2 regions of the Ensifer sp. ENS09 genome follow, and region 2 is predicted to be linked to the other one. Evidence: riboswitches for the same ligand, from Rfam matches in the RefSeq annotation. Region 2 holds a riboswitch; the other holds the start of a gene.

Region 1 (8,526 bases), on a different contig from region 2:
AGATCACCGTCAATGTCGGCAATTCGTCGAAGCGTACCCACGAGGCCCGCACCGTTGCCGGCCAGGCCAACGAAAGCGCCCGCAAGTCCGGCGCGATCGTCTCGGGTGCGGTCGACGCCATGGGCCGCATCGAGCATTCGTCGAGCCAGATTTCCAACATCATCGGCGTGATCGACGAGATCGCTTTCCAGACCAACCTGCTGGCTCTCAATGCCGGCGTCGAAGCCGCCCGCGCCGGTGATGCCGGCAAGGGCTTCGCCGTCGTCGCCCAGGAAGTGCGCGAGCTTGCCCAGCGCTCGGCCAACGCGGCCAAGGAAATCAAGGATCTGATCCGCAACTCCGCCGTCGAAGTCGAAAGCGGTGTCCGGCTCGTTCGCGAAACCGGCGAAGCTTTGCGCACGATCGAAGGCTTCATCGTCACGATCAACCAGCACATGGACGCGATCGCCGTCTCGGCACAGGAACAGTCCGCCGGGCTTTCCGAAGTCAACACGGCCGTCAACCAGATGGACCAGGTCACGCAGCAGAACGCGGCAATGGTCGAGGAAGCCAATGCGGCAAGCGCCCAACTTGCCCAGGAAGCCGGCCGTCTGCGCGAGCTGATCGCACGCTTCACGCTGGGCGAGGCCGGTGGTCACGGTTACGCCCAATCGTCCAACGCATCGCGTTGGGCCGCCTGATCGCGACCCGAGGTGACGCGCACGTCGTGTGACACGCAAACGGTCGCCGATCGCGAGAATTTCTTGCCGAACAAAATGAAACGGCCGCCAGAAATGGCGGCCGTTTCTTTGTCGGCGATGGAGTTACCGTGAAACGCCGGAGGTTTGTGTCGACAAAGGCGGCAATTATAACTATCACTAATGTTACTGCCATTTCACATGGCACCTCATGAAATTCCAGCGACGATCATGAAGAAGACATTTGAAGTTTCCGATAGACTGTTCGAGCTTTACCACCGGGTTCACCGGCTGGTGAACGAATCGATGACCGAGGAAGGCGTGTCGCTGGCGCGCAGCAAGTTCCTCTTCTTCCTCAGCAAGCTCGGCCCCTGTCGCTCGACCGACATCGCCTGTGCGCTGAACTTTGCGCCGCGCACGGTCACCGAAGCGATCGACGGCCTAGAGCGTGACCGCCTGGTCATGCGCAAGCCCGATCCCGAGGACCGGCGCGCCAAGATTGTCTCGATCACCGAAACCGGCCGCATCGTTCTGGAAGCTGCCGAACATCCCCGCAAACAGCTGCTCGAGGAGATCTTCTCGGCCCTCGACGATGAAGAACTCGACGCGCTCTACGATATCGTCGGCAAGCTGGTCGACCGGACGGACGAGATCCGCAAGCGCAAGGATGAGGCCGAAGAGGCTGCGCAGGTCGCGATCGCCCGCTAGGAGCGTTCTCGCTCGTCGCAAATCACAAGTGCCGAAACAGAAAGAGGCCGGGACGTCATGTCCCGGCCTCTCCCGTTTTCTCCGGGCGGTAACGCTTACATCGCGTTGATGGCGCCAATGGAGAAGAACAGGGTTTCGCCAGAGGAGTCGTCGACGCCGTCATTGTCGGTGACGACATAGCCGTTTCCGGCGGCATCGACGGTGAAGCCTTCGACCTTGTCGACGACGTAGCCATTCAGCGCCTTCAGTTCCGGAATGAGGTCACGAACCTCTTCCTTCTTGACGACGGGCAGTTCACCGCCAAGGGCAGCTGGCTTCAGTTCCGAGAGCGCAACGCGATAGATCTTCTTGAGCTTGGCAGCCTGACCGATCAGGTTGTCGCGCTCGATGACATAGGCATAGTCGCCGTGGACGGAAATTTCCGACAGACCAACCCAGCCGTCACCGGCCTTTTCGAGTGGGTAGCGCACGGCGCCCCATTCTTCGCTCTTCGGGTTGTAGGAGACGAGCTTGACGAAGCCCTTCTCGTCATCCTTCCATTCGCGCTGAACCGCCATCCACAGCGTCTGCTCGTCGCCTTCGCCGACAACGGTGATGCCTTCGAAGCCGAAGCGGGTTTCGCCGGCGCGCAGCGCTTCCGGCAGGGCGATTTCCTTCTTGATCTCACCCTTCTTGTTCACGTGGAAGATCGCGTGGCTGTAGAGCTTGTCGGAGTTGCCTTCCGACGCGAGCCAGAAGCCCCCTTCCCCGTCATTGGCGATGCCTTCGATGTCGAGCTTCTGAGCCGGTGCGCCGTCACGGGTGATGGCGAGCGCTTCGGTGATCAACGCCGGCTTCTGGGTCGCGTCGATCGTGAAGATCGTCGGCTGCGACGAGTAGACCGAATCATTGACGGCGCGCAGGAAGCCGGGCTTGTCGGCGACGGCAACGAGACCGGAGAGCGCACCGAACCCGATCGGCAGGCCGTCCTTCTCGGCGGAGCGGATCTGCGGATAGGCTGCTTCGCCCTCGGCACGCTCATAGATCATGACGTGCGAGCGTGCGCCGCCATCCTCGACGAGATCGACTTCGTTTGCGGTCGCAAACAGATTGCGCGACGGGATCGCGACGGCGCCTTCCGGCGAAATGCCCGACGGCAGGAGCTGCAGCAGCTCAGGCTCTGCGCCGGTGTCCTTGTAGACGCCGACGACAGATGCGCGCTCGGCCAGCACGAAGAACAGATTGTCCTCGCCGAACTTCGCCGCTTCCAGCCCCTCGGGCTCGACGCCCTTGGCGGAAGAGCGCTTCTCTGGATAGTGGCCGATGGCGGCAATCGCGTGCTCGAAACTCGCGCCCGATTCGAACAGCACCTTGCCGGTGGTGTCGAAGATCGTGAAGCCGCGCGAACCGCCTTCATAGTCGCCTTCGTTGGCAACGACGATGCGGTTGTCGTCGAGCCACTTCACCGCATCGGGCTCGCGCTTGCGGCCCGGCTGCTCGTCCTTGAAGGCAATCGCGCCGTTACGCTTGGTGTCGATGTTCTTGAGGTCGACCGTGCCAGCGGAGAAGTGCGTCTTCACGGTCCCCGTCTTGCCGTCGATAATGACGATGTGATTGTTTTCCTGCAGGGTCAGCGCGATCTCGTCCTTGCCGTTGAAGGAAACGAACTCCGGCTCCGGGTCTTCCCCGGCGATCTCGGCAAGACCGGTCAGCGTCACGCGCTTCAGCGAACCGCAATCGGCAACACCATCCTTCAGCGACAGGATGACGAGGTCGCCGGCCGGCATCTGCGGGATCTTGCCATCGTTCAGCTCTTCGTCGCGCTCGTTTTCGATGGCGATGGCAGCAAGCGTGCGGTCCTTGTTGACGGCGATCGAATCCGGCTGGCCGCCGAGATCGCAGGTCGCATCGACTTTCTTCGACGCCAGATCGACAATCGCCAGAAGCCCCGACGGCTTGACGAAGCTCTCGCGCGTGTTGACCGCGACGAGTGCCTTTGCACCGGCGATGGTGACGGAGGTCGGCTCGCCGTCAAAGGAAACCGTGCCGGCTGCCTTGGGCGCCTTGGCATCGGTGATGTCGATCAGGCCGACGCGCTTGCCGGGGCTGTCGGAATAGACGAGCAGATTGCCGTCTTCGCTGGCCGTGATGATTTCGGCGGATGTCGGCGTCTTGCGCGCATCGCCTTCCGGCAGGTTATCGGCAACAGCAAAGGATGCAATGCGGTTGAAGACGGGCTCGGCCGCCGCAGGAAATGCTGCGGAGGCAAGAAGAACGGCCGCGAGCGCGGTCACGCGCGAAGTGATGGTCATGAAATCCCCCATGTGCGAACACTGAAAACATGGGGGTTCTGCGCGATGCCGATGACAGCCGAATGACAACGCTCGGGTTTTACACCGTTCCGGTCGCCGGAGCGGCGCGCTCGCGCCGCATCTCGTTGCGCATGATGAACAGCGAAGCGCCAAGGATCAGCACGGCGCCGACCCAAAGATACCCTGTCGGCGCGTAACCGAAGACCAGCCAGCCGGCAAAGACGTTGAGCGGCAGCTTCAGGTCGTCGAAAGGCTGCACATAGGCGGCGTCGGCCACCGTATAGGCAAGCGTCAGCAGATATTGGGCGACGACGGTCAGGATCCCGGCAAGCAGCAGGAAGCCGAGCGCTGCGCCATCGGGCACGGTGAAACCGGCCGAAAGCGCGATGGCGCCGTTGATCGGCGACAGAAGCACAAGCAGCCAGACAGTGATCGTTTCGGGGCGCTCAAGACTGGTGAGGCTCTTGGTGATGAGCGACGAAGCCCCCCACAAAAGCGCCGACAGGATCGGCAGAAGGGCGGCCCAGCTGAAACTGTCCGACCAGGGTTCGAGAATGATCATCGCCCCGGCGAAGCCAACCGCGGTTGCTGCCCAGCGCGCCGCGCCGACACGTTCGCCGAGAAACAGGCGGGCGCCGAGGATGATGAAGAACGGCGAGGTCATGACCAGCGCGATCGCCTGCCAGATCGGCACGTGCGCAAGCCCCGAGACCCAGGCCCCGACCCCGAAGGCGGCCAGCACCACGCGCACGACGTGGCGCCAGGGATAGTCGGTGCGCATGGCCGAGAGCCCGGCGCGTCGCAGAAACGGCAGCGAGAAGAGGAAGGCGAAGGCATATTGCCAGAACGCCATGGCGGTGGCGGGGAAACCGAGCTTCATCGTCAGCCATTGGGTGACGACATTGAGGCCGGCAAAGGCGATCCCGGCCAGCACCATGAAGCCGGCTCCGGCCATGGCGCGCGAGGAGGAAAAACCGAGGGAAGTCTGATTCATGTCATGCACCCTGAAAGCGGACCAAACACAAATCAGGACGCATGAGCGCACGACACGACCCCGGGCATCCCTGCCCTTCGTGCCGGCGACCATTCTCTTTCATCCGGACTATGACCGTCGGCTCCGGAGTTGCACCGGATCTGCTGACCCTCCCCCAAGAAATCGAGGAGAGGCGCTCGCGGGCTTGGGCCATCTTCGCGCGTCTTCAAGACGTAGCGCTGTCATGCCCTTACCGCCGGTGGGGACTTTCACCCCGCCCTGAGAATGGGCAAGCCCTAGAGCAAATGGTGGGTACCCGCAAGGGCTGCCCCAAAATGCGAAAGGGTCCGGCTTGCGCCGAACCCTCGAATACCTGGACTGCCGGCCTCGTGTCCGGCCGCCAAGCAAATCTCATCAGCCGTTGACGGCATCCTTCAGGCCCTTGCCGGCCGTGAACTTCGGCACGTTGCGTGCCGGGATGTCAACTTCCGCACCCGTGGACGGGTTACGGCCCTTCGAGGCTTCGCGGCGCGAAACCGAGAAGTTGCCGAAGCCGACCAGGCGAATGTCGCCGCCGTTCTTCAGCTCAGCCTGGATGGTCTCGAAAACTGCATCAACTGCAGAAGATGCGTCGGTCTTGGAAAGTCCGGCCTTCTCAGCAACGGCAGACACGAGCTCATTTTTGTTCATGTTTCCACCCCTTTCAGATTGGTTCGAAACGACTGTGTTTTAAGGCGCGGCGGCTTGCGCTTCGCCCGCGTCTTGCCTTTCCCAATTGCGCCTAATCCCTTGGAATGCAAGGCTTGTAGGGCGCTTTTACAACAAAAAAGACCGGCCAATGGCCGGTCTTCCCAATTTTTCTGCAAAATGAGCGCCGCGCGAGCCGGCGGCGCCCATTTTCGAGCACCCGTTAGTGGGCGATCGAAGAGCCTGCTTCGTCCTGCGAATCAACCGGTGCAACGGTTGCCGGCTCGTTTGCCGGGTCCCATTCGATCGGTTCCGGCATGCGCACCAGAGCGTGTTCGAGCACTTCGCCCATCCGCGAAACCGGGATGATTTCGAGCGCGTTCTTCACGTTGTCCGGGATCTCGGCAAGATCCTTGGCGTTCTCTTCCGGAATCAGCACCTTCTTGATGCCACCCCGAAGCGCTGCCAGGAGCTTCTCCTTAAGACCGCCGATCGGCAGCACGCGGCCGCGCAGCGTGATCTCGCCAGTCATGGCGACATCCTTGGAGATCGGGATACCGGTCATGATCGACACGATCGTGGTTGCCATGGCGACACCCGCCGACGGGCCATCCTTCGGCGTCGCACCTTCCGGCACGTGCACGTGGATGTCACGCTTGTCGAACAGCGGCGGCTCGATGCCGAAGTCGATCGCGCGCGAGCGGACATAGGATGCCGCTGCCGAAATCGATTCCTTCATCACGTCGCGCAGGTTGCCGGTGACGGTCATGCGGCCCTTGCCGGGCATCATGACGCCTTCGATCGTCAGCAGCTCGCCGCCGACCTCGGTCCATGCGAGACCGGTGACAACACCGATCTGGTCGTCACGTTCGGCTTCGCCGTGGCGGAAGCGCGGAACGCCCAGGTAATCGTTGATGTTGGCAGCGGTCACTTCGACCTTCTTGGCCTTGCCCTTGATGATCTCGGTCACGGCCTTGCGGGCGAGCTTCATCAGCTCGCGCTCGAAGTTACGCACACCGGCTTCGCGGGTGTAGGTCTGGATGACCGCCATCAGCGCGCCGTCGGTGACCGAGAACTCCTTCGGCTGCAGCGCGTGGTCACGGATCGCCTTCGGCAGCAGGTGCCGCTTGGCGATTTCCAGCTTTTCCTCTTCGGTGTAGCCGGCGATGCGGATCACTTCCATGCGGTCCATCAACGGCGCCGGGATATTCAGCGTGTTGGCGGTGGTGATGAACATCACGTTGGACAGGTCGTATTCGACTTCCAGGTAGTGGTCCATGAAGGTCGAGTTCTGTTCCGGATCCAGCACCTCGAGCAGCGCCGACGACGGATCGCCGCGGAAGTCCTGGCCCATCTTGTCGATTTCGTCGAGCAGGAACAGCGGGTTGGACCGCTTCGCCTTCTTCATCGACTGAACGACCTTGCCCGGCATGGAGCCGATATAGGTGCGGCGGTGGCCACGGATTTCGGCTTCGTCACGAACACCGCCGAGTGCCATGCGCACGTATTCGCGGCCGGTCGCCTTGGCGATCGACTTGGCGAGCGAGGTCTTGCCGACGCCCGGAGGGCCGACGAGGCACAGGATCGGGCCCTTGATCTTGGTCGAACGGGCTTGCACGGCGAGATACTCGACGATGCGCTCCTTGACCTTGTCGAGGCCGAAGTGATCGACGTTGAGCACCTCCTCGGCATGGTTCAGATCGGTCTTGATCTTCGACTTCTTGCCCCAGGGCAGACCGAGCAGCCAATCCAGGTAGTTGCGAACGACGGTGGCTTCCGCCGACATCGGGCTCATCTGGCGCAGCTTCTTCAGCTCCGCGTCAGCCTTTTCGCGCGCTTCCTTGGAAAGCTTGGTCTTGGCGATACGCTCTTCGATCTCGGCCATCTCGTCGCGGCCGTCTTCGCCGTCGCCGAGTTCCTTCTGGATCGCCTTCATCTGTTCGTTGAGGTAGTATTCGCGCTGGGTCTTCTCCATCTGGCGCTTGACGCGCGAGCGGATGCGCTTTTCCACCTGCAGGACGGAGATCTCGCCTTCCATGAAGCCGAGCGCCTTTTCCAGGCGCATCTTCACGCTGGTGGTCTCCAACATTTCCTGCTTTTCGACGATCTTGATCGAAAGGTGCGAAGCCACCGTGTCGGCCAGCTTCGAATAGTCCTCGATCTGGCTGGCAACACCGACGACCTCGGGGGAGATCTTCTTGTTGAGCTTCACGTAGCTTTCGAACTCGGAGACGACCGAGCGGCTGAGCGCCTCGATCTCGACCGGGTCTTCCTCCGGCTCGCTCAGCGTGTGCGCGGCAGCCTCGTAGAATTCTTCGCGCGGCGTGTAGCCGTCGATCTTGGCGCGCGCGCGGCCTTCGACCAGCACCTTGACGGTGCCGTCGGGCAGCTTCAGCAGTTGCAGGACGTTGGCGATGGTGCCGACTTCGTAGATCGCGGACGGTTCCGGATCGTCGTCGGTGGCGTTGATCTGGGTGGCAAGCATGATCTGCTTGTCGGTGCCCATGACTTCCTCAAGCGCACGGATCGACTTTTCGCGGCCGACGAAAAGCGGCACGATCATGTGCGGGAAGACTACGATGTCGCGGAGCGGCAGGACCGGGTAGGTCGCGCTTTCAGTCGCCGGTGACGTTTTGTTCGTCATGTCATTTCCTTTCCGTCCCGATTTCGGGCCCGTTTCCGGGAGCCCTACAGGCACTCCCGGCTGTCATATTTTCCACATGAAAGTGGAGTGCAACCGCGTCCATTTCAAGGCTCGACGCAGACATCCACAAACTGTGGCCGGGTCCTTCTGACTACGCATCAATGCTGTTGCGGACCTTGCGACGGACTACAAGCTCTTGGACCGCAACCATCAAGGTCCTTCATTGAATCGTTACATCATTGCGTTGTTTGCGGCACTTTAGCAACAATCGAATTGTGAAATCTGCGCCCCTGCGTCCGTGTCTCAACAGCTAAGTGTGAAGACATGAAGTAGACATGAAAAAGCCCGCTCAAGGCGGGCTTCTCAAAGGATATTTCAGGACGCTCAGGCCGAAACGTTGGTCTTTTCGTCCGACCGTTCCGAGTAGATGTAAAGCGGCCGGGCAGAGCCCTTGACCACCTCGTCGGAGATGACCACTTCGCGCACGCCTTCGAGCGTCGGCAGCTCGAACATGGTGTCGAGCAGGATCTTTTCCATAATCGAGCG
Region 2 (8,526 bases):
GCGGCTTCAGGGGCGCGAACGGAATGTCATCTGCTAAACCCGACGCCAGCCCGCCGGCGCGTCGCCTACCGCTTCACTGGCTGGGCATCCTGCCCTTTGCCGCCTTCGTGACGCTGTTCCTGCTTCTGCCAACGATGAAGATCGTGGTCGGCGCGTTTCAGACGCCCGATGGCGGCTTCACGCTCGACAACATTCGCGGCCTGTTCACGCCGTCGATCCTCGGCGCCTACTGGATCTCCATCAAGATCAGCATCGCCTCCGCCCTTCTCGGCTGCCTGATCGGCTTTGCCATGGCGTCAGCCATCGTCTTCGGCGGCCTGCCGAAGGGGATCCGCGGGCCGCTTTTGACCTTTTCCGGCGTCGCCTCCAATTTCGCCGGCGTGCCGCTCGCCTTCGCCTTTCTCGCGACGCTCGGCCCGGTCGGCATCGTCACCGTCTTCCTGCGGTCCAACTTCGGTCTCGACCTCAGAATGCTTGGCTTCAACCTGCTCTCATTCTGGGGGCTGACGGTCACCTATCTCTTCTTCCAGATCCCGCTGATGATCCTGATCATCACGCCGGCGCTCGACGGCCTGAAGCGCGAATGGCGCGAGGCCGCAGAAATCCTCGGCGCAACCGGCCTGCAATATTGGCGCATGGTCGCCTTCCCGATCCTGCTGCCGTCGCTGCTCGGCACGCTGGCGCTGCTGTTTGCCAATGCCTTCGGCGCCGTTGCGACCGCGATCGCGCTCACCGGCTCGTCGCTGTCGATCGTGCCGATCCTGCTCTTTGCTCAGATCCGCGGCGACGTGCTCGGCAATCCGCATCTCGGCTACGCGCTCGCCTTCGGCATGATCGTCGTCACCGGTATCGCCAACGCGATCTATATCTGGCTGCGCAGCCGCAGCGAAAGGTGGCTGAAATGAAGAAGATCTGGGCCTGGGGAGCCCTCGTTTTCGGCCTCCTCTATTTCATCTTGCCGCTCATCGGCATGACCAACTTCTCGCTCAAGATGCGTCGCGGCGAGTATTCCTTCGACGCCTACGCCAAGGTCTTCGCCGATCCGCGTTTCCAGGAGACCTTCACCTATTCGGTGATGCAGGCGCTGTTCACCATCCTCTTCGGCGTGCTGCTCGTCGTGCCGACGGCCTATTGGGTGCGGCTGAAGCTGCCGCGGCTGCGTCCCATCATCGAGTTCATCACGCTTTTGCCGCTGGTCATCCCGGCGATCGTCATCGTCTTCGGCTACATCCGGCTCTACAACACCTCGAGCTGGCTGCCGCTGACGGGCTCGCTCACCGGCACCAACATCCTCCTGATGTTCGGCTATGCGACGCTTGCGCTGCCCTACATGTACCGCGCGGTGGATACGGGTCTTCGCACCATCGATGTCGCCACCTTGACCGAGGCGGCACAGAGCCTTGGCGCCGGCTGGACGACGATCCTTACCAAGATCATTCTGCCGAACGTGCTCGTCGCCGTGCTCTCGGGCGCCTTCCTGACCTTTGCCATCGTCATCGGGGAGTTCACCATGGCGGCCCTGCTCAATCGCCCGGCTTTCGGCCCCTACATGCAGCTCTTGGGCGCCAACCGCGCCTATGAACCGGCCGCACTCGCCGTCATTGCATTCGGCATCACCTGGGGCTGCCTCGGCCTCATCCAGCTCGTCTCGCGCTTTCAAAAAAGCGCGCCTCCTAAGGCCTGAGGACCGCACCCATGAGTTTCCTGTCACTCACCAGCATCAAGAAGTCCTTCGGCCCGGTTCACGTCGTGCACGATTTCAACATGGACATCGAAAAGGGCGAGTTCGTCTCGTTCCTCGGGCCATCGGGCTGCGGCAAGACCACGGTCCTGCGCATGATCGCCGGCTTCGAAAGCCCGACCAGCGGCAAGATCGTCATCAACGGCCGCGACCAGAACTCGCTGAAGCCCAACCAGCGCAACATCGGCATGGTGTTCCAGGCCTATGCGCTGTTTCCCAACATGAACGTGCATGACAACGTCGCCTTCGGCCTCAAGGTCGCAGGTACAGACAAGTCGGAGATCGACGCGAGGGTGAAGCAGATGCTCGGGCTGATCAAGCTCGAGCACCTGGCGGACCGCTTCCCCTACCAGCTCTCCGGCGGCCAGCAGCAGCGCGTTGCGCTTGCCCGCGCGATTGCGGTCAAGCCGCAGGTGCTGCTGCTCGACGAGCCGCTGTCGGCGCTCGACGCCAAGATCCGCGTGTCGCTGCGCGAAGAAATCCGGCAGATCCAGCAGCAGCTCGGCATCACCACCGTCTTCGTCACCCACGACCAGGAAGAGGCGCTGTCGATCTCCGATCGCATCGTGGTCATGAATGCCGGCCGTGCCGACCAGATCGGCACCCCCTTCGAGATCTACAACACGCCGGCGACCCGCTTCGTCGCGTCCTTCGTCGGCACGCTCAACATCATCGAGGGCAAGGTGGCGGACCCGGCCGCGGGCTCGGTCACCATTGGCAACCAGCAGGTGGCGCTGAAGGACCCGATCGCCGGCATGAAGGGCGGCGACAGCATTTCGCTGGCGCTGCGTCCCGAAGCAGGCTCGATCGCCGAAGGCGCCAAGGGTGACACGTCGCTTGCCGGCGAGGTCGTCTCGACGAGCTTCCTCGGCTCGGTCATCCGCACGCGCCTTCGCGTCGGCGGCGACGTCATCTCCTTCGACATGTTCAACAATCCGGGTGTTGCCCCGCCGGTTTCCGGCGACAACGTCACGCTGCGCTTTGCCGCCAAGGATCTCTTGGTCATCCGCGAGTAAGCGGATTGAAAGCCATCGGAACGATTTCTTCCGATGGCTCCAAACACTGCAAAAATCTGTCGTGATTTCCGGCATTTTCGTCGCACCGTGCGTTTGACCGCGCGCGGTCGCGCTATATAGTCGCGTTGTTCTCAGGGCGGGGTGAAATTCCCCACCGGCGGTAGCGGTCGCAAGGCCGAAGCCCGCGAGCGCCTCAGGGTTTCACCCTGGGGGTCAGCAGATCCGGTCAGATTCCGGAGCCGACGGTCACAGTCCGGATGGAAGAGAGCAAGCAGCAACGTGGGTTCCCGCGAAGGGACCTCGCGCGCATGCATGTTCGCCCGACGGGATCATTGGAAACGCCAAACCCTGAAAGGCTTGAGACCATGACCATACTTTCCCACCCCACAGCCAAGATCGCGATCGTTCGTGCCCGCTGGCATGCCGATATCGTCGACCGCTGCGTCGATGCCTTTGTCGCGCAATGGACGAAGCTCGGCGGCTCGGCAGCCGACGTCGAGATCTTCGACGTGCCGGGCGCACTCGAAATTCCGCTGCATGCACAGACGCTGGCCAAAACCGGCCACTATGCCGCGATCCTCGGCACCGCCTTCGTCGTCGACGGAGGCATCTACCGCCACGATTTCGTGGCCGGCACCGTGCTCGACGGCATGATGCGCGTGCAGCTCGACACCAACGTGCCGGTGCTTTCGGCCGTGCTGACGCCTCATAATTTCCAGGAAAGCGAACCGTTGATCGCCTTCTTCCGCGAGCACTTCGTGACCAAGGGCACGGAGGCGGCCAACGCCTGCGCCCAGATCCTCGACGCCCGCGCCAAGCTGGCGCTGGTCAACGCCTGATCAACGGTTGCCGGCACCTTCTCCCCGCTCGCGGGGAGAAGGACAGCTTTAGGAACCGCCGCCTAGCCGCCCGGTGCCATCAAGCACGGCGTACCAGAAGCTCCGAGTTCATGAGGGTTCTCGTCCCCTCTCCTCGCCTGCGGGGAGAGGTTAGTCCTCGGGTTAAAGCCGGGGAGAGGGGCGTATCGCCCCAGCAACCGTACCTGAATCAACCTCTGAAGCCCCTGAATCACATCGCCAGCAACAGCAAATAACCCGCTGTTTCGACTCGCAAAATCAATGCACCGCATCACTCTTGTGCAGGCTGCGCTCCAGAGCCGCCATGCGATGTCGATGCCCCGCCACCTCGTAGCCGACGATGGTGACGACCGGTGCCAGCATCAGGATGATCAGGCACTTGGCCATATCGAGCCCGGCGATCGCCGCGACCACGGACGCTGCCAGCACCAGCGCGGTGCCCACGAGCAGCCAGAGGTGCAGGCGGTCCACCTGCTGCATGAGATAGGCGTACATCGCGTAGAGCAGCCCGATGTAGCACGCGACGGGCACCGCCACCGTCAGCACCGTTGCGACTGAACCGATATGCGCCTTGTGCTCGATGTAATAGGCCGCCACATGCAGGCCTGCGCCGGTGGCGACGATCGAGGCGAAGATCGGCATGTGGCCGTAGCCCCAGACGAAGGCCCGCTTGAGACGGTAGTGGTGCAGGATCTCCGCACTCGGCAGCAGGAAATAGATCCACCACATGCCGAAAGTGAGCCCAGTGCCGGCGAGGCAGACGAGCGCGACATCGAGGTCCCAGCCCTGCCCCTCGACCACGGCCGAGATCGAGGCGACCGTGCCGACGACCCCCTCCCCAAGCGCGATGATGGCAAGAAGCCCGTAGCGCTCGGCGATGTGGTGCGCATGCCAGGGCGTACCGCCGTCACGCGTTTCGGCGAAATAGGGGCCGAGCATTTCGATCGCCGTGAGCCCGACGACCATGGCGAAGGTCACCAGCAGCGAGAAGTCGACGAAGATCAGCACGATCCAGCCGATCTGGGCGACGCTGATCGCCTTCACATAGGTGAGGCAGGCATTGCGCCGTGCCGGGTCCTGGCGGCTCGCGCGCAGCCACTGGAAGAGCATCGCCACCCGCATGACGACATAGCCGAGCACCATGATGCCATTGTCGAGATGCGCGCCCTTGTCGATCGACTCGAACATCGGCGGCAGGCCGATCGCAAGGATCAGCACGCCGACCATCTGCACCATGGTAACGGCGCGGAAAATCCAGTCGTCCGTGTCATAGGCGGAGGCGAACCAGCTGAAATTGATCCAGGCCCAGCAGATCGAGAAGGTCGCGAGTGCAAAACCGAAGAGGCCGGCAAAGATGTGCCCCTCGGCGAGGAAATGGGCAAGCTGCGAAGCAGCCAGGCTGAAGGCAATGACGAAGGTCAGGTCGAACAGCAGCTCGAGCGTCGTCGCGGTCCGGTGATGTTCATGCGTGTCGCGGCCGCTCATGCGCGCCACGTGGTGGTGCGCGCTTTGATGCGGCTCGGTCGAGGTGGTTTCACTCATGCGGCAGCGCCTCTCATTTGACGATCCGCAAGAATATTCAAATATTTACAGAAGCCTCGTCAAGACGAAGCACAAGACCGGACATGAAAACGCCCGGCATCGCTGCCGGGCGTGTCGTCACGATGCCTGAGGGAGGATCAACGGCATCGCGAGATAGGTTAGGCCTTGAACCGGGAACCGGATGCAGACGGCAAGCCGCCCGCCCTTTTCCTCAACCGGCTCGCGCCGCATCCAGGCGGTTGATCGCCTCGACATTGCCGGCCGAAGAGCCGTTCGGGTCGAACTCGGAGGCGAGCCAGGTGTCGACGATCGACTTTGCCAGTTCCGGTCCGATGACGCGGGCGCCCATGGTGATGATCTGGGCGTTGTTCGACTTCGCCGCCCGCTCGGCCGAATAGGTGTCGTGCGTCAACGCCGCGCGGATGCCCGGCACCTTGTTGGCGGAGATGCACACGCCGATGCCGGTGCCGCAGAACAGGATGCCGCGGTCATGTTTGCCCTCGACAACCTGCTGCGCCAGGTTCTGCGCGAGATCCGCATAGAAGCCGGACTGGCTGAGGTCGACGACTTCCACGTCGCTGCGGCCGCTCAGATGGGCGGCGATGACATCCAGCAGGGGCTTGCCGGCGCTGTCGGCTCCAATTGCAATCTTCATGATTGTTCCTTTCGTTCTTCTTGAGCTGCAACGGCCGGAGGCTCAGATCGCCTTGGCGACGCGCTGCAGAATGTCGAGATAGCCACTCACGTCCCAGGCGGAGCGGCCGATGAAGAGGCCGTCGATATGCGCCTGGGTGATCATTTCTTCGCAATTGCCGGGATTGACGCTGCCGCCGTAGAGCACCGGCACGCGCCGGCCGAGTGTCGCTTCCGCCACCTCGGCGATGCGCTTGTGGCGCTCGTCGGCATAGTCAGCTGTCGCCGGGATACCGTTGACGCCGATCGCCCAGACCGGCTCATAGGCAAGCAGGATCGTCGCCTTCTTCGCCTCGCCGTCGAGAAGCTCAAGCGCGCCCTCGACCTGGCGCTTCAGCACTTGGTCCGCCTCGCCCGCTTCGCGCTCGGACAGCGTCTCGCCGATGCAGATCAGCGGCACCAGGCCATGGCGCACGGCGGCTGCCGTCTTCAGGCCGACGGTGCCGTCGGTCTCGCCGAAATGTTCGCGGCGCTCGCTGTGGCCGAGTTCGACCACGTCGAGGTTGCAGTCTTTCAGCATCAGCGGCGACACCTCGCCGGTCCAGGCGCCGGCATCGTCCCAATGCATGTTCTGCGCACCAACCTTGACACTGGTGCCGGAAAGCCGCGCCTTGACCTCGCGCACCGCCGTGAACGGCGGAATGACGAAACGCTGGATGCGCTCGTCACGCGATGCGTCGGCCGCAGCAAGACCCTCGGCAAAGACCATCGCCTCGGCGAGCGTCTTGTTCATCTTCCAGCTGGTTCCGACCCAGAGGCCCGACTTCTTCATGCTTTCTCCTTGGAATTGTCGACCCTGACCAGCCGGATGCCCGCCTCTTCGAGTGGTGCTGCATGTTCGGCCGAAACTTCGGCACCGGTCAGCACCGCGTCGAAGGCATTAAGCCCGGTCAGGAAATGGAGCGCCGAGCGCCCGAATTTGTCGTGGTCCACCAGCAGGTATTTGCGCTTGGCCGCCTTCACCATCAGGCGCTTGGCCTGCACCACCTCCTGGTCCTGGTGGAAGGCCGTGGTGCCCTCGATCGCAGAACTAGAGAGAAAGGCGACATCGACGCGCAGCGACCGCAACGCCTCGTCGGTGACGATGCCGAAGAAGCCGTTGAACTTCTTGCTGTACTGGCCGCCGAGCGCGATCACATTGATGCCGGGGGCGCCCGAGAGGCTGGTGATGACGCCGAGATTGTTGGTGATGACCGTCAGCGGCCGGATATCGCGGATGCAATCGGCGATCGCGCCGGTCGTCGAGCTGTCGTCGATCAGGATGCTCTGCCCCGGCTCGATCAGGCTTGCCGCATGTTCGGCGATGCGCCGCTTCTCCGAAATCGCGATCTTCTCGCGGTAGCGGAAATCGCTTTCGAATTGCGGGCTCGACTGGATCGAGGCGCCGCCATGCACCTTGCGCAGGAGGCCCGCCTGTTCGAGGTCGTCGAGGTCGCGATGCACCGTCATCTTGCTGACGCCAAAGCGTAAGGACAGGTCTTCGACGGACGCCGTTCCGGCCTCCATCAGCACATCCATGATCGCCTGTCGCCTGTCTTCCGGCTTCATCGTCTCGGTCCCGATCGCGCGCAGCCTTAGCCACGCTCACCGTGAGAAGATAACACCTATTTGTGATATTTCAATTTATCGAACGTGATTTTGTTATCTTTCATTGTGATTTTTCTGTGCGATTGAAGCCGGTGTCGATGTGCGGCTCCCAAAATTCGACCGACTCCCGGATCATCTCGACGACGTTGTGATCCGTCGGCTCGCGCTCACGGAAGGAAAGCTCCAGGCAGATCTCGTTGTCGGTGCCGCCACCGGCCTTGACCGCGCCGATCAGCTTCTCCGGCGTGATCCGGCCGTCGCGGTTATAGGCGGCGGTGAACGGCCAATGGCCGCCCTTGTTCATCGACGACTGCTTGATGTGGATGATCGGCGAACGCTCCGGGAAGGCACCGGCCCAGGCATAGGGATCGATGTCGTCGGGGTTATCGGAGGTGACGTCGCCATGGTCGATATCGACCATCATCTTCATCGGGATCGGCAGTTGCGCTTCTGCGAGCCGCCGATCGAGCGTCCGGCATTCCGCGATCGTGTGGCCGAACTCGCGGCCGACCGACATCGGCTCCCAGAACACATAGGAAAGCCCCGCCGCGCGGCCGTGCTCGGCAACCTCCCGCCAGCAGTCGATGGCGATCCGCATCATCTCCTCGCGCCGCGCGGGATCGTCATAATCCTTGAGCGTGAAGATCGCGAACTGCGTGCCCATGCCGGAGGCGCCGAGTTCGGCGGAGATATCGGCAAAGGTCTTGAACCAGTCGACATAGTAGCGCCTGACATCCGGGTCCGGATGGCCGAAATGGTTGAGGCGGCCATAAGGGCCGGTCATACCCGAGGTGATCTTCACGCCGGTGCGGTCGATTGCCCGACGAAACTGCCTGAGGGTCTTGGCGATCGTTGCCGCCGGCCAGCCCGGGTTGACGAATTCGTGGGTGAGCTGCACGTAGCCGATGCGAATCTTCTCGGCGATCGTGTCGATGAGGTCGTCAGGCTCGGCGAAGCGGTTGACCAGCGGATTGGTGTTGAGCGACAGCGTGAAGGCCACGATCGGCTCCCCCTACCAGATGAATTTCGGAAGAATGAAATCGGGGCTGGCGCCATGCTCGGCAAAGAGTTTGCGACGCTCCTCGCCGGA

Evidence for each region. Region 2 has a riboswitch for FMN ahead of IB267_RS05835 (6,7-dimethyl-8-ribityllumazine synthase). Riboswitches for the same ligand answer to the same signal wherever they lie in the genome.
Region 1: it holds a riboswitch for FMN, as region 2 does, so the genes downstream of both, IB267_RS08700 (DMT family transporter) here and IB267_RS05835 (6,7-dimethyl-8-ribityllumazine synthase) in region 2, are expected to answer to the same signal.

What each region holds. Positions count from the first base shown of each region.
Region 1 covers NZ_JACVBP010000002.1:109,985-118,510, forward strand. Annotated here, with positions in the region: gene IB267_RS08685 (methyl-accepting chemotaxis protein) at 1-680, shown strand, start outside; gene IB267_RS08690 (MarR family winged helix-turn-helix transcriptional regulator) at 909-1,385, shown strand; gene IB267_RS08695 (esterase-like activity of phytase family protein) at 1,481-3,688, opposite strand; gene IB267_RS08700 (DMT family transporter) at 3,756-4,670, opposite strand; FMN riboswitch at 4,758-4,940, opposite strand; gene hupB (DNA-binding protein HupB) at 5,064-5,339, opposite strand; gene lon (endopeptidase La) at 5,560-7,980, opposite strand; gene clpX (ATP-dependent Clp protease ATP-binding subunit ClpX) at 8,365-8,526, opposite strand, start outside.
Region 2 covers NZ_JACVBP010000001.1:1,162,805-1,171,330, forward strand. Annotated here, with positions in the region: gene IB267_RS05820 (ABC transporter permease subunit) at 24-905, shown strand; gene IB267_RS05825 (iron ABC transporter permease) at 902-1,684, shown strand; gene IB267_RS05830 (ABC transporter ATP-binding protein) at 1,696-2,757, shown strand; FMN riboswitch at 2,881-3,030, shown strand; gene IB267_RS05835 (6,7-dimethyl-8-ribityllumazine synthase) at 3,123-3,596, shown strand; gene IB267_RS05840 (low temperature requirement protein A) at 3,873-5,156, opposite strand; gene IB267_RS05845 (RpiB/LacA/LacB family sugar-phosphate isomerase) at 5,368-5,811, opposite strand; gene IB267_RS05850 (triose-phosphate isomerase) at 5,854-6,621, opposite strand; gene IB267_RS05855 (DeoR/GlpR family DNA-binding transcription regulator) at 6,618-7,397, opposite strand; gene IB267_RS05860 (TIM barrel protein) at 7,498-8,436, opposite strand; gene IB267_RS05865 (TIGR01459 family HAD-type hydrolase) at 8,449-8,526, opposite strand, start outside.